3 regions of the Faecalibacterium sp. BIOML-A1 genome follow, and region 1 is predicted to be linked to each of the others. Evidence: riboswitches for the same ligand, from Rfam matches in the RefSeq annotation. Region 1 holds a riboswitch; each other region holds the start of a gene.
What was found. A riboswitch is a leader RNA that binds a small molecule or an ion and turns the genes downstream of it on or off. The one in region 1 is predicted to bind thiamine pyrophosphate.
Positions count from the first base shown of each region.

Region 1 (10,035 bases):
GGTGCTGGCAGATGGCTTTATCAGCGGAGTGGCCGCGCTGTGCGCCGTGCGGCTGTGCCCGGCGGCGGTAAAGGCTGTGTTTGCAAGCCACTGCTCGGCAGAGCCTGCCGCGCGCATCGTGCTGGAAGCACTGGGCAAGGCACCCATCATTACGGCGGGGCTGCATCTGGGCGAGGGCACCGGCGCGGTGGCCAGCATCCCGCTGTGGGATATGGCACTGGCCGTATACGGCGGGTGCTACTCCTTTGCGGAGGGCGGCATTGCGCCGTATACGCCCCAATGCTGACGCTGGTTCTGGGCGGCGCGGCCAGCGGCAAAAGTGAATACGCCGAGAGCCTTGTGCTGAAAACCACCGGCCCGCGCTACTATCTTGCCACCATGCAGGTGTGGGATGCCGAGTGTGCCGCCCGGGTGGAAAAGCACCGCAAAATGCGGGCCGCAAAGCAGTTTGTGACGGTGGAGTGTCCCTTGCATCTGGACGATGTGCGCCTGCCTGCGCGGGGCACCGCCTTGCTGGAAGACCTTGGCAACCTTGCCGCCAACGAGCTGTACGACCCGGCGGGAGCAGGGGAAAACGCGGCCAAAGCCATCCTGCACGGGCTGGAAAGCCTTGCAGCCCAGTGCGAAAACCTCATCGTTGTTTCCAACGAGGTGTTCAGCGGCGGGGCCGACTATGCCGGTGACACAGGCCGCTATCTGCTGGCACTGGCGCAGGTAAACAATGCCTTTGCCGCCCGGGCCGACAATGTGGTGCGGGTGGTATGCGGCATCCCGGTCTATCATAAAGGAGTGGAAAAATGATCGTTTTGCAGACCATTGCGGTGGCCTTTGCCATGTTTTCAGCCATCCCGGTGCCGCAGTTCGACTGGAACGAAAAGAATATGCGTTACGCCATGTGCGCCTTCCCGCTCATTGGTGTCGTTATTGGTGCGGCGTGGTGTGTGTGTGGCGCGATGCCCCTGCCGGGCCTTGCCAAGGCGGCGGGCTTTGCGCTGATCCCGGTATGGATCACCGGCGGCATCCATCTGGACGGCTATGCCGACACCTGCGATGCCCTTTCCAGCTACGGCGACCGAGAAAAGAAGCTGGAAATATTAAAAGACCCCCATTGCGGTGCCTTTGCGGTCATCCGGCTGTGCAGCTATTTTCTGGCCTATTTTGCCCTGTGCACCTGTGTGAGTTTTACACCCCGCGTGGGTGTGCTGTGGGTTCTGGCACTGGTGCTGGAACGGGCGCTTTCGGGCCTTGCGGTGGCATCGTTCCCCATGGCAAAAAACACCGGTCTTGCACACACCTTTGCCACTGCAGCAGACAAAACTGTGGTGCGCCGGGTGCTGGCGGTGCTGGCCGCAGTGCTATGCGTGGGCATGGCGGCGCTGAGCGGCTGGGCGCTGGTGCTGGCAGCGCTGGCGGTGCTCTGGCGCTACCATGCCGTGAGTTGGAAGCAGTTCGGCGGCATCACCGGCGACCTTGCCGGGTGGTTTTTGCAAAAGGCCGAGCTCTGGATGCTGGCGGCGCTGTGTGCCTGCCAGTGGGGAGGGCTGCTATGATCTTTATTACCGGGCCGCTCTACAGCGGCAAGCGCACCTTTGCGCAAACACTTCCCGGCAAGCGTCTTTCGGACGTGCAGGTATTGGCTGCCGATGCCGCCGACCTGCCTGCCTTGGCAGACAAGCTTGCCCATGAATACGATATCCTCATCGCCACCGAGGTAGGCGGCGGTGTTGTGCCGATGGATGTCAAACAGCGCGCAGACCGCGAGGCGGCGGGCAGGCTTGCCTGCCTGCTGGCCGCACGGGCCGAATGCGTGGTGCAGATGTTCTGCGGCATCCCCACGGTTTTGAAAGGAGAATTGTCTCAATGCTGATCTATCTTCTGCGTCATGGCCAGACGGAATACAACGCCCAGAAGCGTTATCAGGGCCAGCGCGACATCCCGCTCTCACCCGAAGGCGCTGCTCAGCTGCGCCGGGCAGATTTTGACCCCGATGTGGTCTATGTTTCCACCTTGCAGCGCACCAGCCAGACGGCGCGCATCCTGTTCCCGGAGGCAAAGCTTGTGCCGGTGGACGGCCTGAAAGAGATGTGCTTTGGCAGCTTTGAGGGCCGCAATTTCATCGAGATGGAAAAGGACCCCGAGTATCAGGCATGGGTGAAGGCCAACTGCGAAAGCCCCTGCCCGGATGGAGAGCGCAAGACGGATTTTTCAGACCGCATCTGCCGCACCGTGGCAGAGCTGATCGATAAAGCCCTTGCCGCAGGCGAAGAACGGCTGGTCATTCTGGCCCACGGCGGCACCCAGATGGCCGCCATGGAGCGGTTTGCCGTCCCTCACAGGGACTATTACGCATGGTGCGGACCCAACGCGGGCGGCTTTGTGCTGGATGCAAAGGACTGGACGGAAAAGCATCTGCTGTATCTCGTAAAGACCGTCCAGTACACAAAGGAGAGCAGGGCATGATCCTTCAGGCAGTTGTCGGCGGTTTTGTGCTGGACGCGCTCTTCGGCGACCCGGCGTGGCTGCCGCACCCGGTGGTGCTTATGGGCAGATGTATCTCCCGGCTGGAAAAGTTCCTGCGCGCCCGCCTGCCCGGCACCCCGCAGGGAGAGCTGCTGGGCGGTGCCGTGACGGCGTTCTGCCTGCCGGTGGGCACCTTTCTGGTCACGAGCCTTGTGTGTCTGGCGGCGGCAAAGCTCAGCCCGTGGCTGGGCCTTGCGGTGCAGATGTTCTGGTGCGGGCAGGCGCTGGCGGCAAGGGGCCTTGCGCAGGAGAGCACAAATGTGTATAACGAGCTGGTCCGGAACGACCTGCCCGCCGCTCGCAAAGCCGTGAGCCGCATCGTGGGCCGCGACACCCAGAACCTGACCGCAGAGGGTGTGACCAAAGCTGCGGTGGAAACGGTGGCCGAAAATGCCAGCGACGGCGTCATTGCGCCGCTGCTGTATATGCTCATCGGCGGGGCACCGCTGGCGCTGACCTACAAGGCTATCAATACCATGGACAGCATGCTGGGCTACAAAAACGAGAAGTATCTTTACTTTGGCCGCGCAGCCGCGAAGCTGGACGACCTTGCCAACTACATCCCCAGCCGCATTGCCGCCCTTTTGTGGGTGGCGGCTGCGGCCTTTACCGGCAACGATGCCAAAGGTGCATGGCGCATCTGGCGGCGGGACCGGCGCAACCACGCCAGCCCCAACAGCGCCCAGACCGAAAGCGCCTGCGCCGGTGCACTGGGCGTGCAGCTGGCCGGCCCGGCTTACTATTTTGGTGAATATTACCCCAAGCCTACCATCGGTGATGCCCTGCGCCCCATTGAGCCGCAGGATATCCTGCGCGCCAACCGCATGATGTATGTGGCAAGCGGCTTTGCGCTGGCATGGGGTGCAGCAATACGGGGGTTCCTTGCATGAAACAATTGACCCATGGCGGCGACTGGGCGGGCTACCGCGCCGAGTTTGGCCGCGACCCGCTGGATTTTTCGGCCAATGTCAGCCCGCTGGGTCTGCCGGAAGGGGTGGCAAAGGCCATTACGGCAGCGCTTGCCACGGCCGACCGCTACCCCGACCCGCTGTGTCGGGCCCTGCGTGAAAAACTGGCGGTGGCTGAGGGAGTGCCCGCCGAATGGCTGCTGTGCGGCAACGGCGCGGCAGACCTCATCTTCCGGCTGGCGTTGGCTGCAAAGCCCCGCACTGCACTGGTGACGGCGCCCACCTTTGCCGAGTACGCCACGGCACTGGAAACTGTGGACTGCACGGTGGAACGTCATTTTTTGCGGGAAGAAAACGATTTTGCGGTGACGAAAGATCTCCTGAACGCGGTGCACCCGGGTACAAATATGGTGTTCCTCTGTCAGCCCAACAACCCCACCGGCCAGCTGGCAGAGCCTGCCCTTGTGGAAGCGCTGCTGCGCAGATGCGAAGCCGTGGGTGCGGTGCTGGCCGTGGACGAATGCTTTCTGGATTTTCTGCCGGAGGGCGAAGGCCTTTCGGCAAGGCATCTGCTGAAAAACAGCAAAAAACTGATTATTTTAAAAGCCTTCACCAAGCTTTACGGCATGGCAGGCGTGCGTCTGGGCTATTGCCTGTGCTCTGACACAGAGCTGCTTGCCCGGATGCGGGCAGCGGGCCAGCCGTGGGCGGTTTCCAGTCTGGCACAGGCGGCGGGCATCGCTGCGCTGGACGAGACGGAATATGTGGCGAAGGTGCGTGCATTGATCGAAGCACAGCGGCCTGTGCTGGCAGACGGCCTGCGGGCGCTGGGCCTGCGGGTGATCGAGGGCCGGGCTAACTATCTGCTGTTCCGCGCGCCGGAAGCGCTGGGCGAAGCGCTGCGCCGCAAGGGTGCGGTGCTGCGCAGCTGCGGCAATTATCCGGGCCTTGATGCCAGCTGGTACCGCACCGCTGTGCGCACCGAGAATGAAAACCGGCAGCTGCTTGCACTGCTGGCCGAAACCCTGCCGGAGGTGGCACAATGAGCAAGGCAAAATGCATTATGGTGCAGGGCACCATGAGCGGTGCGGGCAAAAGCCTGCTGTGCGCGGCGCTGTGCCGCATTTTTGCGCAGGATGGCTACCGCGTGGCCCCTTTCAAAAGCCAGAACATGGCCCTGAATAGCTTCGTCACCCGCAACGGTGCAGAGATGGGCCGTGCTCAGGTGGTGCAGGCACAGGCTGCAGGCGTGGAGCCGGATGTGCGCATGAACCCCATCCTGCTCAAGCCCAGCAGCGATGTGGGCAGTCAGGTGATCGTGAACGGCAAGGCCCGGGGCCAGATGTCCGCCGCCGATTATTTCAGGATGAAGCGCAGCCTTATCCCGGACATTCTGGAAGCCTACAACAGCCTTGCCGCCGAGAACGACATCATCGTGATCGAAGGCGCGGGCAGCCCGGCGGAGATCAACCTGAAAGCCGACGATATCGTGAACATGGGCCTTGCAAAGCTGGTGGATGCGCCGGTGCTGCTGGCGGGCGATATCGACCGGGGCGGCGTATTCGCCCAGCTGTACGGCACTGTGGAGCTGCTGGAAGCCGACGAGCGTGCCCGCATCAGGGGCCTGATCATCAACAAGTTCCGGGGCGATGTGGAGATCCTGCGGCCCGGCCTTGCCATGCTGGAAGAAAAAACGCAGCTGCCCGTGCTGGGCGTAGTGCCGTACCTGCGGGTGGAGATCGAGGACGAGGACTCCCTCTCCGACCGGCTGGATACAAAAGCTGCGGTCAAACCGCTGGATATCGCCATCCTGCGCCTGCCGCATGTGTCCAACTTCACCGACTTTATCCCGCTGGAACAGCACCCGCTGCTGGGCGTGCGGTATGTGCAGCGCACCCGCCAGCTGGGTGCACCGGATCTCGTCATCCTGCCCGGCACCAAAAACACCATGGACGACCTGCGCTGGCTGAGGGAAAGCGGACTGGAAGCGGCGGTGCTCAGGCTTTCGGCAGCCGGTACGCCGGTGCTGGGCGTGTGCGGCGGCTACCAGATGCTGGGCGAACAGCTCTGCGACCCGGCAGGGGAGGAGAGCGGCACCCCCTGCACCCTGCGGGGCCTTGGCCTGCTGCCCACCACGACGGTGTTCGGCACCGAAAAGCACCTGACCCAGACCGCAGCCTGTGTGACCACAGAACCCTTTGCAGGCGCAAAGCTGACGGGCTACGAGATCCACGCAGGCCGCACCGAGGTGCGGGGCAGTGCGTTCTGCATCCTTGCAGACGGCACGCCGGAGGGCTGTGTGCAGGACGGTGTATTCGGTACCTACCTGCACGGCCTGTTCGACACCGGCGAACTGACCGAAAAACTGACCGCATTTTTGTGCAAACGGAAGGGCATCGATCCGGCCGGGGCCGAGCTTATCCCCATGGAGCAGTACCGTCAGCAGCAGTTTGATCTGCTTGCCGATGGTGTGCGCGCGGCACTGGATATGCCCGCTATCTATGCCGCCATGGGAATGCAAAAAGGAGACAACACATGACACCGCAGCATCATCTGCCCGCCGACATTGAACGGACGAGCATCTCCATTATCACAAGGGAACTGGACGAGCTGGGCCTGACCCCGCCGCCGGAGACGGCTGCGGTGGTCAAGCGGGTCATCCACACCACCGCGGATTTCGACTATGCCAAAAATCTGCGCTTTACACCCGGCGCGGTGGAAGCCGCAGTCAAGGCCCTGCACGCGGGTGCTTTCATCGTTACCGACACCAATATGGCGCTGGCGGGCATCACAAAGCCGGGCCTGAAAAAACTGAACGGTGAAGCCATCTGCTACATGGCAGACCCCGCTGTGGCCGAAGCCGCAAAGCAGGCGGGCACCACCCGTGCCGTTGCCGCCATGCACCGCGCTGCCCGGGAGCACCCGGGGGCCATTCTGGCCATTGGCAATGCGCCCACGGCCCTTTTGACCATTGCGGAGGAAATGGAAGCCGGTCTGCGGCCTGCACTGGTCATTGGCGTGCCGGTGGGGTTTGTGAATGTGGTGGAAAGCAAGGAAGTACTGTTTGCCGCCTGCGAGCGATACGGCGTGCCTGCCATCGCCGCCATGGGCCGCAAGGGCGGCAGCAATGTGGCTGCAGCCATCTGCAACGCCCTCATTTACTCTGCCACCGAAATGCTGGACCCCTCTGCCAGAGGGTGGAACGGATAAGGCGGAAACAGCATAACATCAAAAACCCGGAACCCTTTTTGAGCCGTTTTGGCCGAGAAAAGGTTCCGGGTTTTGTTCATGATTTTTTCAGAGAGCTATTTTGCAACAGCCCCATTTTCACGGAAAAGGTCCGAACCGAGCACGGCATCCACACTGCCGGCATCAGGCTGCGGGGAACGTCTTGTTCCACACTTCGATCACCTTGAACTTCGGGGTCCAGCCTTCGGGCTCAAAGCGGTCGCCCTTGGCACCCATGGTGCCCTGCTCGGTGCACCACTGTGCGGCCTTGGCCATATCAGGGTCGGTCACATCCGCAAAGGCGGGTGCGCACACGCTCAGCACCATGCACAGCGCCACGAGGGCTGAGAGCAGCCTTTGGGTCAGGGTCGTCTGCTTCATATGGAATTCCTCCTTTTTGCTTACGGGGGGGGGTATGTGTCCATCTTGAAAATACCATATTTCACCTTCTTTTTCAATAAAACCTGCGTGAAACGCCCCAAAAACTGCGTGAAAAACGTTTTGCACCGCTGTGCGCGCCTTTGCCCCCTCTTGCAATTTGTGCGCAAAGGGTGTAGAATACAGTCACAATCAAATACAGGGGAGCTTGTAAAGCAGGCTGAGAGGAAGTACCCAAACTTCGACCCTTTTACCTGATGCGGATAATGCCGCCGTAGGAAGTCAGAATGGATGATTTTTTGCAGGAGGCACCGCGGAAGGTGTCTCCTGTTTTTTTTGTTGTGTACCTATTACCATTAAGGAGGATGCCTTGTACTTTTCTGCGGAAGTGCCGCAGCGGGCTGAGGGGGAGCGCCCTGAGCTTTGTGACCGTCAGCGATGGGAAGCCGTGTTCCGGCGTGAGAGGAGACCAGAAAGTCTCGACCGCTTCTTATAGTTCCTGCGCCGGGTCTGGCACCGGGTGCGGGCTGTTTGCGGAGGCGCTGTATGGTTTTTGCTGCTTCCGCAGGTTTGGAAAGGAGCCTTGCCTTATGAAAAAACTCTCTGTGAAAAAGCTGGCGTTGGCCGGCATGCTGTGCGCTCTGTGCGTGGTGGGCAGCGTATTCAGCTTCCCCATGTTCGGCAGCAAATGTGCACCCATCCAGCATATGGTCAATGTGACCTGCGCGGTGCTGCTTGGCCCGTGGTGGGGCGTGGGCGTGGCCTTTGTGGCCTCGCTGCTGCGCAATCTGCTGGGTCTGGGCAGCCTGATGGCCTTCCCCGGCAGCATGTTCGGCGCACTGCTGTGCGGCCTTGTGTACCATAAGACCAAAAACATCCTTGCCACCATGGTGGGCGAGGTGTTCGGCACCAGCATTCTGGGCGGCCTGTGCGCTTACCCGGTGGCCATCTTCCTCATGGGCAAGAGCGCCGGCGACATCGCGTTCTATGCCTACATCGTGCCGTTCCTCATCTCCACTGCAGTGGGTTCCATCATTGCGGGCGTGCTGGTGTACAGCCTGCAGCGCTCCGGCGCACTGCGCTCCATGCAGAACAGTCTTTCCTGACGGAGGGGCACCCGAATGTTCAAAACAGAGTTTGAAAATGTCCGCCGCACCTGCCCGCTCATCCATAACATTACCAACTACGTCACCGTGAACGACTGCGCCAACATGGTGCTGGCCTGCGGTGCTTCGCCCATCATGGCCGACGATGCCGCCGAGGTGGAGGACATCACCACCATCTGCGGCGGTCTGAACATCAACATCGGCACCCTGAACAGCCGCACCATCACCAGCATGCTGCTGGCGGGCAAAAAGGCAAACCAGCTGGGACATCCTGTGGTGCTGGACCCGGTGGGTGCGGGTGCATCCCGCCTGCGCACCGACACGGCTTTCCGCCTGCTCCGGGACGTAAAGTTCACCGTGATCCGCGGCAACATCTCGGAGATCAAAACGCTGGCCTCCGGCGCGGGAACCACCAAGGGCGTGGATGCCGATGTGGCCGATAAAGTTACTGAGGCCAATCTGGACAGTGCCGTGGCCTTTGCCAAGGCCTTTGCAGCCCAGACGGGTGCCGTTATTGCCATTACCGGTGCCATCGACATCGTGGCCGATGCCGAAAAAGCCTACTGCATCCGCAACGGCAATGCCATGATGAGCAGCATCACCGGTACGGGCTGCCAGCTTTCGGCCCTGACGGCGGCGTTCGTTACCGCCAACCCCGGCCATCCGCTGGAAGCCGCTGCAGCTGCAGTGTGCGCCATGGGCCTTGCGGGCGAGACCGCCCACAAGCGCCTGACCCCGCTGGACGGCAACTCCACCTACCGCAATTATATCATCGATGCCATTTACAATATGACCCCGGATCAGCTGGAAGAAGGAGCAAACTATGAAGTGCGATAAGCAGAACATGCTTCTGTATGCCGTCACCGACCGCGCATGGGTGGGAAAGCAGACCCTCTATGAACAGGTGGAGAGCGCCCTGAAGGGCGGTGTCACCTGTGTGCAGCTGCGTGAAAAAGAGCTGGACGACGAAGCCTTTCTGAAAGAGGCTGTGGAGATCCATGCTCTGTGCCAGCGCTACGGCGTGCCGTTCTTTGTGAACGACAATGTGGACATTGCCATCCGCTGCCATGCCGAAGGTGTGCATGTGGGGCAGGAGGATATGGCCGCAGCGCAGGTGCGCGCCCGTGTGGGCGAGGGAATGATGATCGGCGTTTCCGTCCACAGTGTGGAGGAAGCACGGGAAGCCGTCAAGCATGGCGCAGACTGCCTTGGCGTGGGCGCGGCCTTTGCCACCCACACCAAGACCGATGTGGATGTTCTGCCCCACGAGACCCTGAAGGCCATCTGTGATGCCGTGGACATCCCGGTGGTGGCCATTGGCGGCATCCACAAGGAGAACATCCTGCAGCTCAAGGGCACCGGTGTGGATGGCGTGGCCCTTGTGAGCGCCATCTTTGCAGCAGACGACATCGAGACCGAGTGCAAAGAGTTGAAAGCCCTGTCGGAGCAGATCATCTGACCGATCCTGCGGCAAACCGGGGACACCACCTTGGGCCGCGTTATAAAATTCATGGAGAAAACCAACATGAAAAGCGTATTTTGCGCAGGTGCCGGCATCCAGAACGTTCTGTTTTTTCTGAATGACGGCTGCCTTTCCCTACCCTTGTATGACCAGCACCCTGCTGTTCAGAGATAAACTGTCATTTGGAGGAACAGAGCGTATGCAGACTTATACTACCCAGATGGATGCTGCCCGCAAGGGCATCATCACGCCGCAGATGGAGATCGTGGCTAAAAAAGAGTATCGCACCACCGAGGAGATCCGCCAGTGGGTGGCCGAGGGCAAGGTAGCCATCCCGGCCAACAAGCACCACGAGTGTTTGAACCCCGAGGGTGTCGGCTCCATGCTGCGCACCAAGATCAACGTGAACCTTGGTGTCTCCCGCGACTGCAAG
Region 1 covers NZ_WKZJ01000002.1:47,364-57,398, forward strand. The annotation lists gene cobT (nicotinate-nucleotide--dimethylbenzimidazole phosphoribosyltransferase) at 1-286, shown strand, start outside; gene GKG36_RS02470 (bifunctional adenosylcobinamide kinase/adenosylcobinamide-phosphate guanylyltransferase) at 280-801, shown strand; gene GKG36_RS02475 (adenosylcobinamide-GDP ribazoletransferase) at 798-1,550, shown strand; gene GKG36_RS02480 (bifunctional adenosylcobinamide kinase/adenosylcobinamide-phosphate guanylyltransferase) at 1,547-1,867, shown strand; gene GKG36_RS02485 (histidine phosphatase family protein) at 1,861-2,460, shown strand; gene cbiB (adenosylcobinamide-phosphate synthase CbiB) at 2,457-3,410, shown strand; gene GKG36_RS02495 (threonine-phosphate decarboxylase) at 3,407-4,474, shown strand; gene GKG36_RS02500 (cobyric acid synthase) at 4,471-5,967, shown strand; gene GKG36_RS02505 (precorrin-8X methylmutase) at 5,964-6,638, shown strand; gene GKG36_RS02510 (hypothetical protein) at 6,801-7,037, opposite strand; TPP riboswitch at 7,225-7,332, shown strand; gene thiW (energy coupling factor transporter S component ThiW) at 7,625-8,140, shown strand; gene thiM (hydroxyethylthiazole kinase) at 8,156-8,977, shown strand; gene thiE (thiamine phosphate synthase) at 8,964-9,599, shown strand; gene thiC (phosphomethylpyrimidine synthase ThiC) at 9,802-10,035, shown strand, end outside.

Region 2 (10,035 bases), on a different contig from region 1:
ATGGCCTCGGCGCTGATGTCGGCGGCGGTCACACGGGCAGCGCCGCCCGCAGCGGCGTTCAGTGCAAAGCTGCCGGTGTGGGTAAAGCAGTCCAGCACGGTGTGGCCTGCAGCAAGGCGTGCCACCGCCCGGCGGTTGTACTTCTGATCAAGGAAGAAGCCGGTCTTCTGGCCGTTCTCGAAGTCCACATGATAGTAAACTCCGTTCTCACAGATCTCGGTCTGGGTGCTTGCCGGGTGAGTCTCACCGGGCAGCTCAAACCAGCCTTTGTTCTGCTCAAGACCTTCCTTTGCGCGCAGAGCCTCATCGTTGCGCTCGTAGATGCCGTCGATGGTCTGGCCGTCGGCGCGCAGGACTTCTGCCAGAATGGGGAAGAGGACGGGCTTGAGCTTTTCCATGCCCACGCTCAGGGTCTGCGTGACGAGGATGTTGCTGAACCGGTCCACAGTCAGGCCGGGGAACTGGTCGGCTTCGCCAAAAATGACGCGGCAGGCGGAAAGGTCGGCGGGCTCCAACACGGTTTTGCGGTAGTTCCATGCATATTCCACCCGGCGGCGCCAGAACGTAGCATCAAAGGTGTCGTTGGCATTGCGGGAGATCAGCCGCACGCGGATCTTGCTCTTGAGCGAGACAAAGCCGGTGCCAAGGTAGGAACCCTTGGTGCTGACCACATCGGCCAGCGTGCCGTTTTCCGGCTCATTTTCCGGGGAATGGAGGATGTCGTTCTCATACACCCAGGGGTGCCCGCCCACCAGCAGGCCCTCGGCGTGTTTGTTGACGGTATACACAGGGTAAGCGCGTTCTTTCATATGGTTCTCCTTATCATGGACGAACTCCCTTCGTCCCGCGTTCGCTCGACACGCTTACCGTGCGGGTAGGCTCCCTCACTGAGGGAGCTGGCTGCGAAGCAGACTGAAGGAGTAAAAATCTACCCTTTATAATAGCACAAAATCATGTTATTATAAATAAGAAATGCCAAAAAACCGCATGAAAGAGGGATGCATTATGGAGATCGAACGCAAATGGATGGTGAAGGGCTGGCCGGAGGGGCTGCCCCTCAGGGAGGAATTTGCCATGCGGCAGGGCTATATCAGCGTGCGGCCCACTGTGCGCATCCGGGAAGAAGCCCTCACCGGCGGCAGAACGGACTACATCCTCTGCTTCAAATCCGGGGGCGGCCTTGCCCGCGAGGAGATCGAGCGCAGCATCGACAAAGAACTGTTTGATGATCTGGAATACAAGATTATCGCTAAACCTCTCATCCCGAAGCTGCGCCGCAGCTACACCCTGCCGGACGGTTCTGTGCTGGAAGTGAACCATGTGGACGAAGGCCAGCCCACCGAGTTCTGGTATGCCGAGGTGGAGTACCCCACGGTGGAAGCAGCCCTTGCATGGCAGCCGGAAAGCTGCGGCCTTGGCGATTACCTCAAGGATGAAGTGACGAACCAGCCCGGCCAGAGCATGGGCGAATACTGGGTGGAGACAAGAGGATGAAAAAAGTAAAACTCAAACTGGAACTGCAGTACAACTCCCCGGTGATCCTCACATTTTTCCTGCTGTCACTTCTGGTGCTGTTCCTCGACCAGTGGACGGACGGGTGGACGACGATGCATCTGTTCTGTGTCTACCGCTCCTCGCTGAAGGACCCGCTGTTCTACATCCGGCTGTTCGGCCATGTGCTGGGCCATGCCAGCTGGGATCACTTTCTGAATAACATGCTGCTGCTGCTCGTTGTTGGCCCGCCAATGGAAGAAAAGTACGGCAGCAAGCCGCTTTTGTGCGGCATGGTGTTCACCGCTCTGGTCACCGGCGTGCTGCAATGCGTGCTGTTCCCACGTTCGGGGCTGCTGGGCGCGTCCGGCATCGTGTTCATGCTCATCATGCTTTCGTCGCTGGCGGGCTTCTCCGGCGGCATCCCGGTCACCATGCTGCTGGTTGCAGCGCTGTACTTTGGTCAGCAGGTGTACGATATCATTTTTGTGCACGACAATGTAGCAAACTTCATGCACATTGTGGGCGGCTTATGCGGCACTGCCTTTGGCTACTACAGTGCGTTGCACAGCCGCCGCAGGCCGGCAAAAGCGGTGAAGTTTTCCAGCACGAACAGCCGCCGGAAGCGCTGAACCCACTGTGGACATAGGCTGATTTTGAAAAATTTGCAAACAGGTATTGACAAACGAAAAATCCGTGGTTTAATATAGCCAAATTCAATACACTAAACCGTTGAAGCGGAGATAACGGCGAACCATGCCTGTACAGAGAGCCTGCGCAGCTGAGAAGCAGACCGGAAACAGTTCGTCAAGGAAAGTGTGACTTTGCGTTATATTTTCCCGAAATGGACCGCTGAGGGTGCAGGGAACTGCGGAGAACTTTCGCCGCACAGTATTCTGCAACGTAGGGCATACGTCAGTTGCCGGGGATGTGTTGGCATCTCGCCAAGTGCATGGGGTCATGCCCATGAAGTCAGGGTGGCACCGCGGATAAAAGGCCAAATTTTATTCGTCCTTGACAGAAGAGAGTTCTTCTGTTAGGGGCGTTTTTCTTTTCCACTCCCTCGGCAGAAGAGCCGGGGGAGTTTTTGTTTTAGGGCTCACTTATTTCCGGCACTAAGGCTCATGCCTGTGGTTGCGGCCACGAAAACCTGAACAAAACAAATGCACCCGGTTGCTGCGGTTCTGCCCACAGGCCGGGTGCATTTTATATTTTAGGAAAAATTACAGGTCACTGCGCGGGGAAGCTGCCATGGCCCAGAAGTTCAGCTCGTGCTCCGAGCAGGCATGGAAGATCTCGCGGCAGCGGGCAAGGCGCTCGTCGCTCAGGCCTTCGCAGACTTTTTCTGCAAACACGGCCCAGTCGCGGCAGGCCGCCTCATAGCCCTTGTCAGCATAGTCCACCACCAGTGTACCATAAAGGGTATCCTGCACGGAAGGCTTTTCTTCCAGCAGTTTCTGGAAGATCCAGCCATAGCTCAGCATACAGGGCAGGCAGGCCATCATGCACTCGGCTGCGCCCTCGCCATTTTTGGCGGCTTCGATCATAGAGTCCACATAGGCACGGTTCTCCGGCCGCAGCGGCAGGCTCTGGATGCCTTCATCGGTCAGTCCAAAGTGCTTGAGATAGTGCAGGCGGGCTGCATCCTCGCTCTCATTCACGAAGGAAAGCAGGGAATAGTAGGTGCGGATGGTCTGCATATCCTTTGCCTTGGTCATGCCCCAGGCAAACACCTTGGCATATTCCCGCAGGTAAAGACTGTCCTCCACGATGTAGCCCTTGAAGCAGGCTTCATCCAGTGTGCCATCCGCAAGGTGGGTCAGAAATTCTGAGTGCAGGCATTTCTCCCACACAGGCAGGCTTTCCTGTACCAGCTGCTGCACAAAGGTCTGCTCACTCACCCACAAACTCTCCCTTCAGTGCAAACATGTGGTTCATGGGGCCGGAGCCATGGCCCAGATCCAGCATGGCAGAAAGACAGCCGGAAATGTAGGCCTTTGCGCGCTCCACAGATGCATCCAGATCATAGCCCTTTGCCAGATTGGACGCAATGGCGCTGGATAGGGTGCAGCCGGTGCCGTGGGTATTGGGGTTTGCAATGCGCTTACCGCGGAACCATTTGCCGCAGCCGTCCCGCCACAGAAGGTCGTCGGCATCATTGATCTGGTGGCCGCCCTTGCACAGCACGGCACAGTGGTATTTCTCGCTGATCAGCTTTGCAGCGGCCTCCATTCCGGCCGCATCGGTGATCTTCATGCCGGAAAGGATCTCAGTCTCCGGAATGTTGGGGGTGACCACCTCTGCCATGGGCAGCAGCTTTTCGGTCAGTGCCTGCACGGCATCGTCCCGCAGCAGCTTGGAGCCGGAGGTGGCAACCATCACCGGGTCCACCACGATATGCTTTGCGCCGTAGGTGTGCAGCTTTTCGGCGATCACACTGATCAGCTCTGCCGAGGATACCATGCCGATCTTGACGGCATCCGGGTAGATGTCGGTAAAAATGGCATCGATCTCCTGTGCCAGAAATTCGGGCGTGGCTTCAAAAATGCCGGTCACACCTGTGGTGTTCTGGGCAGTCAGTGCGGTAATGGCGCTCATGGCGTACACGCCGTTTGCAGTCATGGTTTTGATATCGGCCTGGATGCCAGCACCGCCGCTGGAATCGCTGCCGGCAATCGTCAATGCAGTTTTCATGGTTACAACTTCCTTTGCAAAAAAGTGCGGAAATGCCAGCAAGGAGGCACCTCCGCACTTTGAAGCAGCAGTATCTCCCTACGTTGGCATTGTCCAAATCAGGTCACAGGTCTGGGCAAACAGCCCACTCTCAGCCTGCTTTTGCAGGCTCCCTTTTTTCTGCGTTCAAGAATACCACAGTGCCGCTGCATTTGCAAGGGGATGGCCCTTTTCAATCGGCCCGCTGCGTGGTAAAATGGAAAAAAACAAAGGGGGAAATACCATGAACATCACGGTCTATCTTGGAGCAAATGCGGGCAATGATCCTGTGCTGGCGGCAGCTGTCCGGGAACTGGGCAGCTGGATCGGTGCAAACGGGCACCGCCTTGTGTACGGCGGCTCCCGCAGCGGCCTGATGGGTCAGCTTGCCCAGAGCGCGCTGGACGCAGGCGGCACAGTGACCGGTGTGGAACCGCAGTTCTTTGTGCAGCAGGAGCTGCAGCACGATGGCCTGACCGAGCTGATCGTCACCAAGGACATGACCGAGCGCAAGACGAAGATGATCGAGCTGGGCGATGCCTTCATCGCATTCCCCGGCGGCACCGGCACGCTGGAAGAGATCGCAGAGGTAATGTCCAAGGTCTCGCTGGGCCAGTTGGACGCGCCCTGCATCCTGTATGATCTGAACGGCTACTACGACAGCCTGAAAGCACTGCTTGCCAAAATGATCGAGAAAGGCCTTTCCACGCCGCAGCGCCAGCAGGGCATCCGATTTGCGGCGAATCTGGAAGAGATCACAACGATTTTGAATAAAGCCTAAAAGGAAACGCTTCCCCGGCCGGGAAGCGTTTCCTTTTTATATCATTCTCCCAGTGCAGTGCGGATATTTGCCAGCACCTTCTGGCTCAGCAGCACAAAAGCCTGCTTGGTGCGTCCGGCAGAAACATTCGCGCAATGCACATTCTCACGGGCAAAGAAGTCTTCACCCACCGGGCCGGCAGCGGCACGGGTGTCACAGAAAAAGTGGGTGCCCGGCAGAGCAAGCCACTGTTCCAGAGCAGCAGAGTCAAAGCCCGGGCCGATGGAAGTGTTGAACAGCACCTTGCCTGCGCCCAGCTGTGCAAATTCGTCCTTGCCCAACAGCAGTACGTTCTTGTTCAGGCAGGTGAACACCACCTCGCTCTCGGTCAGCAGCTGTGCCAGCGGCTTATAGGCCATGCCCACAGCTTCGGCATCCGGCTTGCGGGTGCGGCTGTAATAGGCAATGTCGGCACCCATGAACTGCAGCGCGTCGGCGATCATTTTGCCGGACACACCCAGCCCGATGATGCCTGCCTTCAGCCCGGTGATCTCCACCGGCTCGTCCCGCAGCATGGGCATCCTAAAACCGTGCAGGATGCCGGTGAGCTCATGCAGGACGTACTCCACAACGCCGCGGTCGCCGTAGTCCCGGATGCCCAGCACTTTGATGCCGCGGGTGCGGGCGTAGGCGATATCCACATTGGCGCTTTCCTCGGAATACAGGCTGCAGCACATGCCGATGTAACGGATATTCGGGCAGCGCTCGATCACATTTTTGCCCATGCGGGAGGTGTAGCTCAGAAGTACAGCATCGGCATCTCCGATGCGCTGCACGATCTGGTCATCGCTGGCCGGGATATCGCGGTACAGCACCACTTCTTTTGCGTACTGATGCAGCGCTTCCTCGGCGGAAGGAATCAGGCTTACCGGCTCAATGGCCACCAGTTTGTTGAACATCAGTAAAGTCCTCCTTTAATAGAAGCATACGGGGGAGGAGAGGTTGCGCAGCAGGGCAACTACGCTCCAACCGGCAATGGCGCTGGTGGAAGAGCAGATATCCACCACGGCCTTCACGCCCTCGATCTCGGCGGTGATGCGGTGGTCGTCGCCCACCCAGCCGGGTACCGAGTGCATGGTCACGCCGGTGATCTCCGGGCCGGTGGTGGCCAGCGAGGTGGCAACAGCCACATTCACGCGGCGAGGGAAGGTGGCAATGGCCTGCTTGGCATTGCCGGTGAACACGGTGGTCTTTTCGGTATCGGTTAGCAGGTGGTCGGCCCATACCGGCGTGTTGCGGAAGCCCTTGGCTCCGGTGTGGGTCTCAATGCCTGCCGTCTCGGCCAGCTTCTGCGCCTCGGCCATCAGAGTGACGGTCTGCAGCACATCAAAGCCGCCGATGGCACCGCTTGCCAGATGCACCTTGGCACCGCCCTCCACGGCAGCGGCCTTGACCTGCCCGTAAAAATCAAGGTCCGCAAAGGCACCAATGGAAATAATGACCAGGTTCACACCTTTTTTCAGCACAGGCACAGCCATGGCGCGCACAGCCTCCACCGAAGCAGTCTCCACAATGTATTCCGGCTGCAGTGTCAGCAGGGTATCCACATCGTCACACACGGCACAGCCCACCGTTTCGGCAGTCTTTTCCGCCGAAGCACGGGTGCGGCTGGTCACGCCCACCAGCTCATAGTCCGGCAGCAGACCGTTCTTCCATGCGTTGGCCACAATGTTGCCCAGAAATCCGCAGCCTACGATACCAAATTTTATTTTCATATCCTAAACTCCTTTTTCTGCTTTTTCCAAAGAAAGCAGCATATTCCATTAAAGTATATCATATCAAAACAAAAAATGATATAATAAGGCGCAAGAAAGGAGAAAGCTATGTCGAAAACAAAGGAGCTTTTCTGGACGTTTTTCAAAATTGGAGCGTTCACGTTTGGCGGCGGCTACGCCATGGTAGCCCTGCTGCAAAATGAGTTTGTAGAAGAAAAAAAGTGGGTAACAAAAGAAGAATTTCTGGACATGGTGGCAATTGCGGAGTCTACGCCCGGCCCGGTGGCGGTGAACAGTGCCACCTATATCGGCTACAAGATCGAGGGTACGGCAGGTGCGGCAGCGTCCACGGTGGCGGTATGTCTTCCGTCCTTCGCGGTCATTTATCTGATCTCGCTGTTCTTTGACCAGTTCCTCCGCCTTTCGGTGGTGGCAAGTGCGTTCCACGGCATTCAGGTGTGTGTGATCTATCTGATCCTCTCGGCGGGCCTGAAAATGCTGAAGCAGCTGGAACGGAGTGCTTTCAATATTGTCATCCTGACCACGGTTGCGGCAGCGATGGTGGGCTGTTCCATTGCAGCAGTGTCCTTCTCTTCCATTTTTTACATCCTGTTCAGCGGTGCGGCCGGGCTGCTGGTGTATGCAGTACAGCAGCTGCGGAAGGGGGAGAAGAAGCCGTGATCTATGTAGAACTTTTCTGGAATTTCCTCATGATCGGTGCGCTGTCCTTCGGCGGCGGCTACGGGATGATCTCGCTGGTGCGGGAAACGGTCTTAGGACACGGCTGGCTGACGGAAGGCGAATTCCTCAGCTTCATTGCCGTGTCGGAATCCACACCCGGCCCGCTGGCCATCAATATGGCCACCTTCATCGGTGCTTCACAGGGCGGCTTCTGGGGCGCGCTGTGTGCCACGCTGGGGGTGGTGCTACCGTCTTTTGTGATCATTCTGCTCATTGCATCGGTGCTGCAGAACCTGATGAAGTATGCGGGAGTCAACGCAGTTCTTGGCGGCGTTCGTCCCTGTGTGGTGGCGATGATCCTGGCAACTGCAGTCAACATGGCGCTTTCTACGCTGGCCGGGTTTGCAGCGGACAAGGCAGGCATTGCGCCGGATCTCCGTTCCATTGTGGTGTTCCTGCTGCTGTGGGGGCTGCATGCCCTTTGCCGCCGGAAAAAGGGCAAAGCACCATCGCCCATTGGGATGATCCTGCTCTCTGCAGGACTGGGCATCCTGTTCTGGGGAGCATAAAAAATAACGCGCCGGGTGGTTCTCGTTGAACGATCCGGTGCGTTTTGTTGTAAAAAGCCGGGCACAGGAAAACTCATGGCTCCCTGTGCCCGGCTTCAGCTTTTATTGGAATTTAGGCGCTGTGCGATCAAGCGGCAACAGAAGAAGCAGCTTCGCTGGAAGCAGCCTCACTGGAAGCGGCCTCAGAAGAAGCGGCCTCGCTGGAAGCAGCCTCAGAAGAAGAACCGTTCTCCTCTGCAACAGCGGAAGAAGCGCTCTCCTCGGCCTCAGCAGCAACAGAAGTGCTGGTAGAAGCAGCCTCGGAAGAGGATGCAGCAGTGGAGGAAGCAGAACCGCCGCAAGCGGTCATGCCAACAGCCAGAGCCAGAGCAACAACAGCAACACAAACATTCTTGAGTTTCATATCTAAAATCTCCTTGCCATACGCAAATGTATTTTGCAGAAGGCCCTACAGGAAGTGCCTTTCTGCAAGTGGATATTCTAGTCTTTTTTGCGAAAAAATCAAGAGTTTTTTTGGCTAAGAAGTGAGATTTCAATGATAATCTACGATTTTGTTATAATTTATCGCTAAAAGTCAAAGAGTTTTTGTTAAACTGATCGAAGCGCAGAGAAACTCAGGAAAGAATTTTTTACCGCGTTGTAATCACTTTGTAATTTCTTTCATTGTTTGTTCACTTAAATCAAGACGGGAATGCATGTTTCTTAAAGAGAAATAAAGAAATGCAAAAGTGAGGATGATGCGGCTCCGGAAACGGAAAAGAACCATTTGTCACCTGACAGTGGACCTGCGGAGAAAGAAAAGATGGTAAACTTTGTGCAGCGAACCTGAACAAAAATATCAAAGAATGACAAGTGTTATTTGAAAGTGATTTTTATTGGACATAAAAAGTGGATAATACAGACACAGCAGGGGATGAACGGGCTCCCTGAAAATAAAACATGTGTTTTGGAGGAAATAAAGATGAAGTACTATGTTACATTGACCGGACTCAACTACCGCTTCGGCACTCAGCCGTTTACAGTAGGCCAGAAGGTAAAACTGGTCAAAGAGCCGGAGAATGACTTTGACCACGAAGCCATCCGCGCAGAACTGCCGGGTCTGGGCAAGGTGGGTTATGTGGCCAACAGCACTCACACCGTGCTGGGCGACTGTTACAGCGCAGGCCGCATCTATGATAAGATCGGCGCTGCTGCCACCGCAAAGGTGAAGTATGTGCTTGCCAATGCGGTGGTATGCAGCGTAAAGGCAGCGGATATGGGGCAGACTGGCCTGCCGCCGGTCGATCCGGCTACGGGTCTGCCCTTTGGCAGCGAAGAAGATGACATCGCATTCTGACAGAAAAGCCCATCACACTGTATTTTGTGTGACGGGCTTTTCTGCACCTTTTTGCTTCGGCGCACATACACCGGGCAAAGGGGGAATGTATCGTGAACCAGATTGTTTTCACTGCGTGGGTGCTGCTGTTCCCGGCGGCGTGCACTACACTGGGGGCAGCAGGCGTGTTTTTGCTGCGGCGGCAGTCGCGGCCCTGCACGCAGCGCATCCTGTGCGGCATGGCAGCGGGCATCATGCTGGCGGCCAGTGTGTGGAGCCTGCTGCTGCCTGCTATCCAGCGCGGACAGACTTTGCCGCTTCCGGCATGGATCCCATCGGCAGTGGGGCTTGTGCTGGGCGCAGTGGGCCTTTTGCAGGTGGAACAGTTTGCCGGGCAACTGCTGGCAGGCGGGGCCGGGCACGGCGGACGTATGGTGCTGGCTGTAACATTGCACAACCTGCCCGAGGGTATGGTGGCGGGCCTTGCCGCTGCACTGGCATTGACCGGGGAGCCGGATGCCATCAGCGGTGCACTGGCGCTGAGCCTTGGCATCGGCCTGCAGAATATCCCGGAAGGTGCAGCAGTCAGCCTGCCGCTGGCCCATAACGGCCGCACCCGCAGTCAGGCGTTTTTTGCGGGAGCGGCTTCCGGGCTGGTAGAGCCGTTGGGGGCATTGCTTGCCTTTGCCCTGGCCGAATGGGTCAGTACTGCGCTGCCGTGGCTGCTCAGCG
Region 2 covers NZ_WKZJ01000004.1:13,209-23,243, forward strand. The annotation lists gene GKG36_RS05955 (class I SAM-dependent rRNA methyltransferase) at 1-809, opposite strand, end outside; gene GKG36_RS05960 (CYTH domain-containing protein) at 1,006-1,494, shown strand; gene GKG36_RS05965 (rhomboid family intramembrane serine protease) at 1,491-2,123, shown strand; gene GKG36_RS05970 (TENA/THI-4 family protein) at 2,715-3,392, opposite strand; gene thiD (bifunctional hydroxymethylpyrimidine kinase/phosphomethylpyrimidine kinase) at 3,385-4,185, opposite strand; TPP riboswitch at 4,244-4,350, opposite strand; gene GKG36_RS05980 (TIGR00730 family Rossman fold protein) at 4,448-4,984, shown strand; gene GKG36_RS05985 (NAD(P)-dependent oxidoreductase) at 5,026-5,922, opposite strand; gene GKG36_RS05990 (aspartate dehydrogenase domain-containing protein) at 5,938-6,738, opposite strand; gene GKG36_RS05995 (chromate transporter) at 6,847-7,419, shown strand; gene GKG36_RS06000 (chromate transporter) at 7,416-7,988, shown strand; gene GKG36_RS06005 (hypothetical protein) at 8,116-8,391, opposite strand; gene GKG36_RS06010 (HIRAN domain-containing protein) at 8,950-9,324, shown strand; gene GKG36_RS06015 (ZIP family metal transporter) at 9,417-10,035, shown strand, end outside.
Region 2: it holds a riboswitch for thiamine pyrophosphate, as region 1 does, so the genes downstream of both, thiD (bifunctional hydroxymethylpyrimidine kinase/phosphomethylpyrimidine kinase) here and thiW (energy coupling factor transporter S component ThiW) in region 1, are expected to answer to the same signal.

Region 3 (10,035 bases), on a different contig from region 1:
CTTTTTGGCGTAGTGCAGCACCTGTTTTACAGTATCTTTTTCCAGATCCAGCTCCAGCGCAATGGCATCGCAGTCGGCAAAGATCTCGTCGCCCTTTTCCTTTAAAAGGCCGGTGAGGGGAGTGGTGTCCGGCCGCTTGGAAATGGCTGCATGCACATCGCCGTCGTTGTCAAAGATGGCCAGCCAGGTGCCCATGCCGTCTGGCACGCGCTGGATGTACTTGGTGTTCACCTTGTGGTTCTCCAGCTTGTTGATCACATCCTGTCCCATGCCGGTGTCGTCCACCAGACTGACAAAGGTAGGGCGCAGCTCTACATTGGCGATATCCTCCACCACGTTGCGGCTCACTCCGCCGTGTACCTGCTCAATGCGGCCGGCATTGCGCCCGCCCGGAATATAGGCGGAAAGGGGATAGCCTTTGATATCCACAAAAACAGCACCGAGCACAACGATTCCCATAGCAAAAAACCTTTCTGAACAAGAAATATTTACGTCTATTATACCGTATTCTGACACAATGCGCCATCCCTTTTGCGCAAAAACTCCGCAAAGGTCAGGCAAGGGCTGTCTGCGCTGTGCGCACCAGATATTCCATGGCCTGCATCGGGTACTGTCCGGCAGCAGTCTCACCGGTCAGCATCACGCTGGCCGCGCCGTCCAGCACGGCGTTGTAAATGTCACTCACCTCGGCACGGGTGGGCACGGCGCGGGTGCACATGCTGTCCAGCATCTGGGTCACTACCATAAAGGGCACGCCTGCAGCCCGGCAGGCGGCGGAAAGCTGCTTCTGGCAGCGGGGCAGCTCCCTCAGCGGCATGGCATTGCCAAGGTCTCCGCGGGCGATCACCACCTCATCCACAAGGTGGATGAATTCCGGCAGGGCACGCACACCGGTCATGTTTTCAATTTTGGCAAAGATACGGATATCCGCAGCCCCGGCTTCTTCCAGCGCATGGCGCAGGGCCAGAATATCTGCTTTGCCGCGCACAAAAGGCAGCATCACACCGGTAACACCGCACTGCTTTGCAATTTTCAGGTTCTGCAGGTCTTCCTCCGTCAGGGTAGGCGAGGGCACCGCAAGGCCCGGTGCAGCAATGCTTTTGCGGCTCTGCAGGGTGCCGCCGCGCACCACGGTGCACACAAGGGCTTCCGGCAATGCCTGTGTGACCTGCACCAGAAGCTTGCCGTCGTCCAGCAGAAGCTGCTGTCCGGGCGCAGCCGCCTGTATCAGAGCTGCCGGGCAAGGTACGCCGTCTGCGCCAAGGCGTACAGAGCTGCCCTCAACCAGAGCAACAGGCTCTGCCAGCGTGCCGATGCGCAGTTCCGGCCCCTGCAGGTCGATCAGCAGCTGACGGATGCCGGCTGCGCGGATCATGGCCAGCCAGTCGGTGTGCGCCGCCAGCGGCCCGTGGGAAAGATTCATGCGGATGCCGGTCATGCCGGCTTCCACCATGTGCTGCAAGATCGCCGGCTGTGCGCAGGCCGGGCCGATGGTACCATAAAAATCCAAGGTTCATTCCCTCGATTCATTTTTTTTTCTAATGTATATTGTAACATGAACTGTCCGGGTTGAAAAGAGCCGGACGCGGGCAGAATAAGGGGATTGAAAAAATGCGGTAGCAGCCTGCGCAGGGAAATTGCGAAAAATCAAAGACCCGGAACCTTTTTAGAGCTGTTTAGCCCTGAAAAAGTTCCGGGTTTCGTACAATGTTTTTGGAGAGCTGTCTTGCAACAGCTTTTTCGCATGTTCGGATGCTTTTATCGGCAAAGGCCGAGACGCTTTTTGAAGCCCTCCCACAGGCGCACCACCCGCTCCCGCGGCAGGAAATACCCGCAAGGACGGCGATTGCTGGGTGCACTGTGTGGCGCGGGTACCGGTACACCTGCCCGAATAACAAAAGAGGCTGTTGCACATCGTTTTAGCCGAAAGTGCAGCAGCCTCTTTTTGTTGTGGGCAATCAGCCCTCCGATGCAAAAAATTCTTTGGTCAGCCTGACCACCGTGCCGGAAAGCAGCAGCAACGCGAGCAGGTTCGGAATGCTCATCAGGCCGTTGAAGGTATCGGCGATGCTCCACAGCAGGCCCAGATCCATCGTTGCGCCCAGAATGGACACAAAGGAGTAGACCAGAAAGAAGGGCTTTGCCACCTTATCGCTGCGGCACAGGAACACCAGGAACCGGGAACCATACAGGCCCCAGCCGATGATGGTGGAAAAAGCAAAGCAGCACAGGGCCACAGCGGTAAAGATGGAAGCCCAGCCGCCGTAGGTGGTGGTAAAGCCGCTGATGGTCAGCTCTGCACCGGCGGCGGTGCCGTAGTTCACGGTGGTGCCGCTGCACAGAATGACCATGGCAGTCAGGGTGCAGATGACGATGGTATCGGCAAACACTTCAAAGATGCCGAACATGCCCTGCTTGACCGGCTTTTTGGTGTCGGCGCAGGCGTGGGCAATGGAACCGGTGCCAAGGCCGGCCTCGTTGGAGAAAATGCCGCGGGACACACCCTTCTGCATACTGACGAACAGGCTGCCGATGGTGCCGCCGGTGAACGCTGCCGGGTTGAACGCACCCGCAATGATGGACTCGAACACATAGGGCAGGCGCTCAAAGTTCAGCACCATAACGCCCACGGACAGCACGATGTAGAACAGAGCCATAAAGGGCACCAGCTTTTCGCTCACGCTGCCAATGCGCTTGATGCCGCCCAGCAGCACCATGGCCACCAGCATGGCCACTGCGATGCCAACCACGAGGTTCAGGGTAGAAAGCGCACCGCCGCCCACCACGCCGTACTCCAGCAGAGCGGTATCGATAGCGGCAACGATGGTATTTACCTGTGTGGCATTGCCGGTGCCAAACACGGTCAGCACGCCAAACAGGGAATACAGCACAGCAAGAAACTGCCAATGCTTGCTCAAGCCGTTTTTAATGTAGTACATGGGGCCGCCTACCCATTCGCCCGTCTCGCTGCGCTCACGGTAGTGCACCGCCAGCGTGACCTCGGCAAACTTGGTGCACATGCCCAGCAGGGCAGAACACCACATCCAGAACACGGCACCCGGTCCGCCAATGGCGATCGCGCCTGCCACACCGGCAATGTTGCCGGTGCCCACGGTACCGGCCAGCGCGGTGCACACCGCCTGAAAGGGAGTCATGGCACCATCGGAAGCGTCTTTTTTGCGGAACATGCGTCCGATGGTGGTCTTGATGGCGTAGGGAAATTTGCGGATCTGCAAAAAGCCCGTGCGAACACTCAGGAGCAGGCCCACGCCGATGATGCACACCATGGCGGGCACGCCCCAGATGAATTGGTTGACCGCCTGATTGACGGCCGTGATCGTCTCGATCATATTTTTCCCACATCCTCTGTTAAATTGCGCTTTTCCAGCCGAAATGCCGGAAAACAAACATCTTATTTTACCGCAGTTTTTGCGTACTGTCAAATAAAATGCACAAAAAAGAGGGAGGGTTTTTGGCAAACTCTCCCTCAACTGCTTGAAACTATTTTATTTTACTCGGTCTTCGCCGTCCAGCGCTTTCAAGAAGGCTCAGCACTTTCCAACTGCCTTGCGGTACACCGGGTAAGCCACGATGGCGGACAGCACTTCGGTGATCCAGAATGCATGCCACACGCCGTTGGCACCAAGGAAATGGCACAGCACAGCGGCCAGCGGCATGATGAATACGATGTAGCGACACAGCGAGATGACCAGCGATTCTGCGCCCTTGCCAAGGCCTTCCAGTGCACCGGAAGAGGTGGTGGATACGGCAGAAACCACAAAGCCCAGACAGATGATGCGCAGGGCAGTCTGGCCGATGGCGACGGTTTCGGGGTTGGAGGTGAACAGCTGCATCAGCGGGCGGGAAGCGAACAGACAGATGACCGTGCCCGCAGCCATGATGGCAGCACTCATGATGAGGGTGAGTTCGTAGAGCTTTTTCACGCGGGCGTGCTGTTTGGCACCGTAATTGTAGCCAATGAGCGGGCGCATACCCTGTACGATGCCGTTGGCGGGCAGATACAGGAAGGTCTGCAGCTTGTAGTAAATGCCCAGCACCACCACGTAGCTCTGGGAAAAGCCCGCCAGCAGGCCGTTCAGGAAGGTGACCAGCAGAGAGGGCAGGGCCAGATTGAGGATGGCCGGCACGCCGATGGCATACAGTTTGCCGTCCAGTGCGGCATCCGGGCGCAGGCAGCTGCGGCGCAGTCGGATAGGCAGCTCAGTACGGACGTAAACGAAGAGGTAAACGCACAGGCTCAGCAGCTGGCCGATGCCGGTGGCAAGGGCCGCACCCGCAATGCCCATGGCAGGCACCGGGCCAAGGCCGAAGATCAGGATGGGGTCCAGAAGGATGTTGCACACACAGCCAAAGATCAGCGCCGCCATAGTCACCTTCATGCGGCCCACGGCCTGAAACATCTTTTCAAAGGCCAGTGCCGCCATGTTGATGGTGGCAAACAGGAATACGATGGTGGAGTAGGTGATGCCGGATGCGATCAGGCCTGCGTCGCTGGTGAACCGGCGCAAAAAGCCCGGCATGATGACAATGCTGACAATGGTGATGAGAATGCCGTGCATCAGGCTCAGCGCCATACCGTGGGTGGCGGCAGTCTCGGCCTTTTTGTGGTCGCCCGCGCCAAGGTACAGTGCGATCATGGCATTGATGCCGATACCGAAGCCGATGGCGATGGCGTTGGCAAAATTCTGGATCGGGAACACCAGCGACAACGCAGTCATGGCGTCTTCGCTGATGCGGGCCACAAACAGGCTGTCTACAATGTTGTACAGACTGTTCACCAGCATGGAAATAACATTGGGCAGCGCCATGGATACCAACAGCGGCAGCACCGGTTTTTCTTTCATAAAGGTCTCGTTCATAGTGTTTGCATTGCTCCTGTAGAGAAAAGGAATGAATTACTGCAGCCGCGGAATCGTCAGGGCGAGACTGCTCGAAGATAAAAGCAGACGCAAAAAAGCCACACAATGGCTCTTTTGAAGTCATTGTGTGGCGAAAAGTAGCATACTGCTGTAAAAATCCACACGAATTTTATTAACTGTAGGATAACACGGCTTCCGGCAGATGTCAAGAGGTCAAACGGATAAAGTATGACTTTTATAGACTTGACCATTTTTCACCGGGAGGCTAAAATAAAAATAGATACTTTATAAAATAAGGAGAATCCTGCCATGAAATGGATGATCGCATCCGACCTGCACGGGTCGGCGTTTTATTGCAAAAAAATGATCAAAGCGTTTGAGCGGGAGAGAGCAGACCGGCTGCTTTTGCTGGGGGATCTTTTGTATCACGGCCCCCGCAACGACCTGCCGGAGGGCTATGCCCCGAAGGAGGTCATCCCGCTCCTGAACGGGCTGAAGCCGGCGCTTTTGTGCGTGCGGGGCAACTGTGACGCTGAGGTGGATCAGATGGTGCTGGATTTTCCCATTCTGGCCGACTATGCGGTGCTGCCGGTGGGCAGGCGGCTCGTTTACGCTACCCACGGTCATGTGCACAACCTGAAAAACCTGCCGCCGCTGGCTCCGGGGGATGTCCTGCTGCATGGCCACACCCACATTCCGGCGTGGACAGAGTTCGGCGAAGGCAATCTCTACCTGAACCCCGGTTCTGTGAGCATCCCGAAGGAAGGGAGTGCACATAGCTATATGACACTGGAAGGGGAGACTTTCCTTTGGAAAACGCTGGAAGGCGAAGTGTACCGGGAGCTGGAGCTGTGATGGGGGCAATGGAGCTGGAAGAGAAAACGGTTCAGATCCGGGATGATTTCGACCCGGACAAAATTCTGGCAAGCGGCCAGTGCTTTCGCCCCCGGAAGCAGGCGGAGGGCTGGTATCGGTTTGTTTCCGGGAGACAGCTGCTTTACCTCAGACCACTGCGCAGCGGAACCTACACGGTGCGGTGTGAGCCGGGCGCATGGGAAACCTTCTGGCACGGTTACTTCGACCTTGGCCGCAGCTATGCCGCCCTGCGCGGAAAGCTGGACAGCCGGGACGACTTTCTGCAGCGTGCCATGGAATATGGCCGGGGCATCCGGGTGCTGCGTCAGGATGAGTGGGAGATGCTGGTCAGCTTCATCATCTCGCAGCGAAAGAGCATCCCGGCTATCCGCAGGGCGGTAGAGCTGCTTTCGGAGCGGTTTGGCGAGCGGCTGGGCAGCGATAGCGAAGGGCCGGTGTATGCGTTCCCGACAGCAGAAGCGCTCTGCTGTGCCGGGGAGCAGGCGCTGCAGGAGTGCGGTCTTGGCTACCGCACCCGCTACGTGCTGCATGCGGCGCAGCAGGCGGCAGAGGGCACACTGGACCTGAAGAAGCTGGCTTCCCTGCCCGATGAAGCACTTTTTGCCCGTTTGATGGAACTGGACGGTGTGGGCAAAAAGGTGGCAAACTGCGTGTGTCTGTTCGGCTATGGCCGTGTGGGCCGTGTGCCGGTGGATGTCTGGATCGAACGGCTCATCCGGGACGAGTTTGCCGGGCAGGACCCGTTCCCGCAGTTCGGGCTGGAAGCAGGCATCGTGCAGCAGTACCTGTTCTTTTATAAAAGAAGCGTGGGATAAGAACCGCGGAGCCGCAGGCAGGAGCGTAGGATCATCCGCTAAGCAAAAAAGGCAACGGCTTCCTCTGTTTGAGGAAAACCGCTGCCTTTTTATCATTTTACCGCCTGCTTTAACCGTTCCAGATCTTCTGCATCCGGGTGAGAAAGGGCGTTGTCAAAATTCTCGATCAGTGCATCCAGATTGGGCAGATGGATCGGCTGCTTTTTCATGCCCTCATACCGCTGGCGTACCGAAAGCGGCATCTTGCCCTGACACATATAACGGCCGAAGACTGTGTTGCTCCTGTCCAGTGAACGCTCCACCTTTTTCAGGATCTTGTTGAAATACTCCTCACTGCCGCCAAAGCCGGCGGTGCCAAAAAGGAAGATATTTTTGCCGTGCAGCTGCTTCAAAAAGTCCAAAGTGCTTTCGTCAGCGTTTCCCTTGTCTGTCCAGAAGCCCACATAGAGGTCGTCTGCTTTCATGGCAGCAGGGTCCGGGGTGCCAAAATAGCAGCAGTTTTCCTGTGGCAGACAGGCGTGCAGCGTGTCTGCCAATAATTTTGTGTTGCCTGTTTTACTGCTGAATACGATCGCGTAGCTCATAGTTTCTCCTTTGGTCGGTAACAACAAAAAACACCACACGTTTCCGTGCGGTGCTTTTCCTTCTGGTGGAGAATACCGGGATCGAACCGGTGACCTCTTGCATGCCATGCAAGCGCTCTCCCAGCTGAGCTAATCCCCCAGATGTTTGTGCCGTGCCTGACGACAGGAGTAATTATACCAGCGCTTTGCCGGATTGTCAACAGCTTTTTTGGGATTTTCTGCAAAAAAAATTCCCGCCGGGGAAATGCCCTTCCCGGCGGGAAAAATGACTGCGAAAAAACTTACGCTCTTGCGTTCTGCGGGTCGAAGATCTGCGGTGCGACACGGATCAGGATCACCACAAGGACCGTGGTCAGAATGGCTTCGGGCAGCATGTAGGTGGCGTTGTACACGGCACTGTACAGCCAGCACAGACCGTCCACGCTCATGTTGGAGATGCCGGGAAAGCCGATCTCGGTCATCCAGCTGAAAGCGTAGTCGTAGTCCTTCCAGACGATGTAACCGGACAGAAAGCTGCACAAAAAGCGCAGCAGGCACACCACAAAGGCGCTGACACCGACACCCACGGTGCGGCTGCGGAAAGGCTTTGCGATCAGGCAGGCAAAGCCCAGCACCGTGAAGGCCAGAAGGTAGTCCAGCAGCACGCAGCCCACCTGTGCCGTGAGGGTCTGGCAGTATGCCAGGTTGCCAAGGCCCTGCACAAGCTGGATCAGGCTGTTGACGAAAGCGGTCATGATGCCCCACTTTGCGCCGTGGCGGTAGCTCATTACCAGAATGGGCACCATGCTGAACAGGGTGATGGAACCGCCGTGGGGCATGAGCGGGATCTGGATCATGCTCAAAACGGTGGACAGGGCGATCATCAGCGCACCCTCCACCAGAATGCGGGTCTTGGAATAGGTTTTGGTCATAGGGATTCCTCTTCTCAGAACAATAGTACACAAAAACAAAATGCGCCCGCTTTCCAGCAGGCGCACGGGGTTTGTGAAAGAACGGACAGTTCTGCAAACTCCCACGCCGGCATTGTCCGGTCTGGTAAAAGGGTACTCCGCAAAACGCGGATCTCAGCCTTTCGGCACCCCTGTTTTTATGTCCATGCAAAAGTATAGCGCGTCCGGCGCAAAAGTCAAGCCCCGGCGGAACATATCTGCCCCGGCCTGTGCATAGGCTGTACCATAAGTTCACAATGGGAGGAGTCTGGATATGAAGGGAGACCCCGAACAGAGGGCGGTACAGCTGGGCGAATATATCGCGGCCAACCGGGCCACAGTGCGTGCGGCGGCAGCGGTGTTCGGGTGCAGCAAGTCCACCGTGCACAAGGATGTTGCGGTGCGGCTGCGGACGCTGCAGCCGGAGCTGTTCCGGCAGGTGCGTGCGGTTCTGGCCTGCAATAAGGCAGAGCGGCATCTGCGCGGCGGTGCGGCCACCCGGCGCAAATACAGCCGCAGATAAAAGACGGCACACTTCCGAACAAAACGGAAGCTGTGCCGCCTTTTTTAGGTTCAGTCCCGGGTGCGGAACTGGCTCAGTGCGCCTTTTTCCAACCGGCTGACCTGTGCCTGACTGATGCCGATCTCCTGCGCCACCTCCATCTGGGTCTTGCCCTGCAGGTAGCGCAGCTCCATGATCCGCTTTTCCCGCGGGGTCAGCCCGGCCACGGTCTGCCGGAACTGCAGCCCGCTGATCCAGCTGTCCTCGCCGTCCGGGTCCCGCACCTGATCGATCACATACATCGCATCGCCGCCATCGGTGTACACCGGCTCTTCCAGACTGATCGGCTCCACCACCGATTCCAGCGCCGCCGTCACTTCGCGCCGGGCAAGGCCCGCCGCCTGCGCGATCTCGTCCATGGTCGGCTCGCGGCCCAGCTGCTTTTCCAGCGCTTCGCGGCTCTGCATGGCCCGGTAGGCGGTATCCCGCAGGCTGCGGCTCACCCGCAGGGCATTGTTGTCCCGCAGAAAACGCCGGATCTCCCCAATGATCATGGGAACGCCGTAGGTGGAAAAGCGCACCGGCTGGGCGGGGTCAAAATGATCGATGGCCTTGATAAGCCCAATGCACCCCACCTGAAACAGGTCGTCCAGATTTTCGCCGCGCTGGGCGAACCGCTGCACCACGCTGAGCACCAGCCGCAGGTTGCCTTCCACCATTTGTTCCCGGGCTGCCGCATCACCGGCGTGGGCGCGGGCCAGCAGTTCCCGCTTTTCGGCTTCGGTCAGCACAGGTAGCTTTGCAGTGTTCATGCCGCACAGCTCCACTTTGTTGTACATCCAAACGCCCCCGGTCTGTTTTGATCTTCACCGGGAGTATGGGATGCGAAGCGGCATTGTATGCGTGGAAAAAACTGTGCGCTTTCCCGTTTGGCAGGAAAGCGCGGCAAAATAAAAAATGACCGCCTCGAGTCCCAATCCGAGCGGTCATCTTTTCTTGACTAATCCGGTAAGGAACTAGCCGTTTGCAGGGCCAGCGCCTTTTGTAGCTTTATTATGCGCGAATCAGCGCGGATTGTCAAGCCCAGCGGGCGGCAGTCCGCGTTTTTTCACCTCACTCGTTTTCCAATTGTACTTTTAAGGTATGGATGATCCGTTTTTCCAGCCGGGAAATGTAGCTTTGGCTGATGCCCAGTGCGTCGGCGGCCTCCTTCTGGGTGCGCTCAATGCCGTCCGCCAGACCAAAGCGCAGCTCCATGATCTGCCGTTCCCGCGGGGACAGGCTGTCCACGGCCCGGCGCAGCACGGCGCGCTCCGCATCCTGTTCCAGCCGCTGGCTGATCTGGTTCTCATCACTGCCCAGAATATCAGAAAGCAGCAGCTCGTTGCCGTCGCCATCCACGTTCAGCGGTTCGTCGATGCTGGCTTCCTGACGGCGGTTGGAGCTTTT
Region 3 covers NZ_WKZJ01000007.1:71,617-81,651, forward strand. The annotation lists gene GKG36_RS09195 (carbohydrate kinase family protein) at 1-459, opposite strand, end outside; gene pyk (pyruvate kinase) at 554-1,510, opposite strand; gene GKG36_RS09205 (sodium:alanine symporter family protein) at 1,959-3,350, opposite strand; gene GKG36_RS09210 (MATE family efflux transporter) at 3,549-4,880, opposite strand; gene yfcE (phosphodiesterase) at 5,190-5,735, shown strand; gene GKG36_RS09220 (DNA glycosylase) at 5,735-6,571, shown strand; gene bilS (flavodoxin family protein BilS) at 6,664-7,155, opposite strand; tRNA gene GKG36_RS09230 (tRNA-Ala) at 7,219-7,294, opposite strand; gene GKG36_RS09235 (energy-coupled thiamine transporter ThiT) at 7,437-8,066, opposite strand; TPP riboswitch at 8,149-8,248, opposite strand; gene GKG36_RS09240 (sporulation transcriptional regulator SpoIIID) at 8,359-8,607, shown strand; gene sigG (RNA polymerase sporulation sigma factor SigG) at 8,658-9,425, opposite strand; gene GKG36_RS09250 (sigma-70 family RNA polymerase sigma factor) at 9,700-10,035, opposite strand, start outside.
Region 3: it holds a riboswitch for thiamine pyrophosphate, as region 1 does, so the genes downstream of both, GKG36_RS09235 (energy-coupled thiamine transporter ThiT) here and thiW (energy coupling factor transporter S component ThiW) in region 1, are expected to answer to the same signal.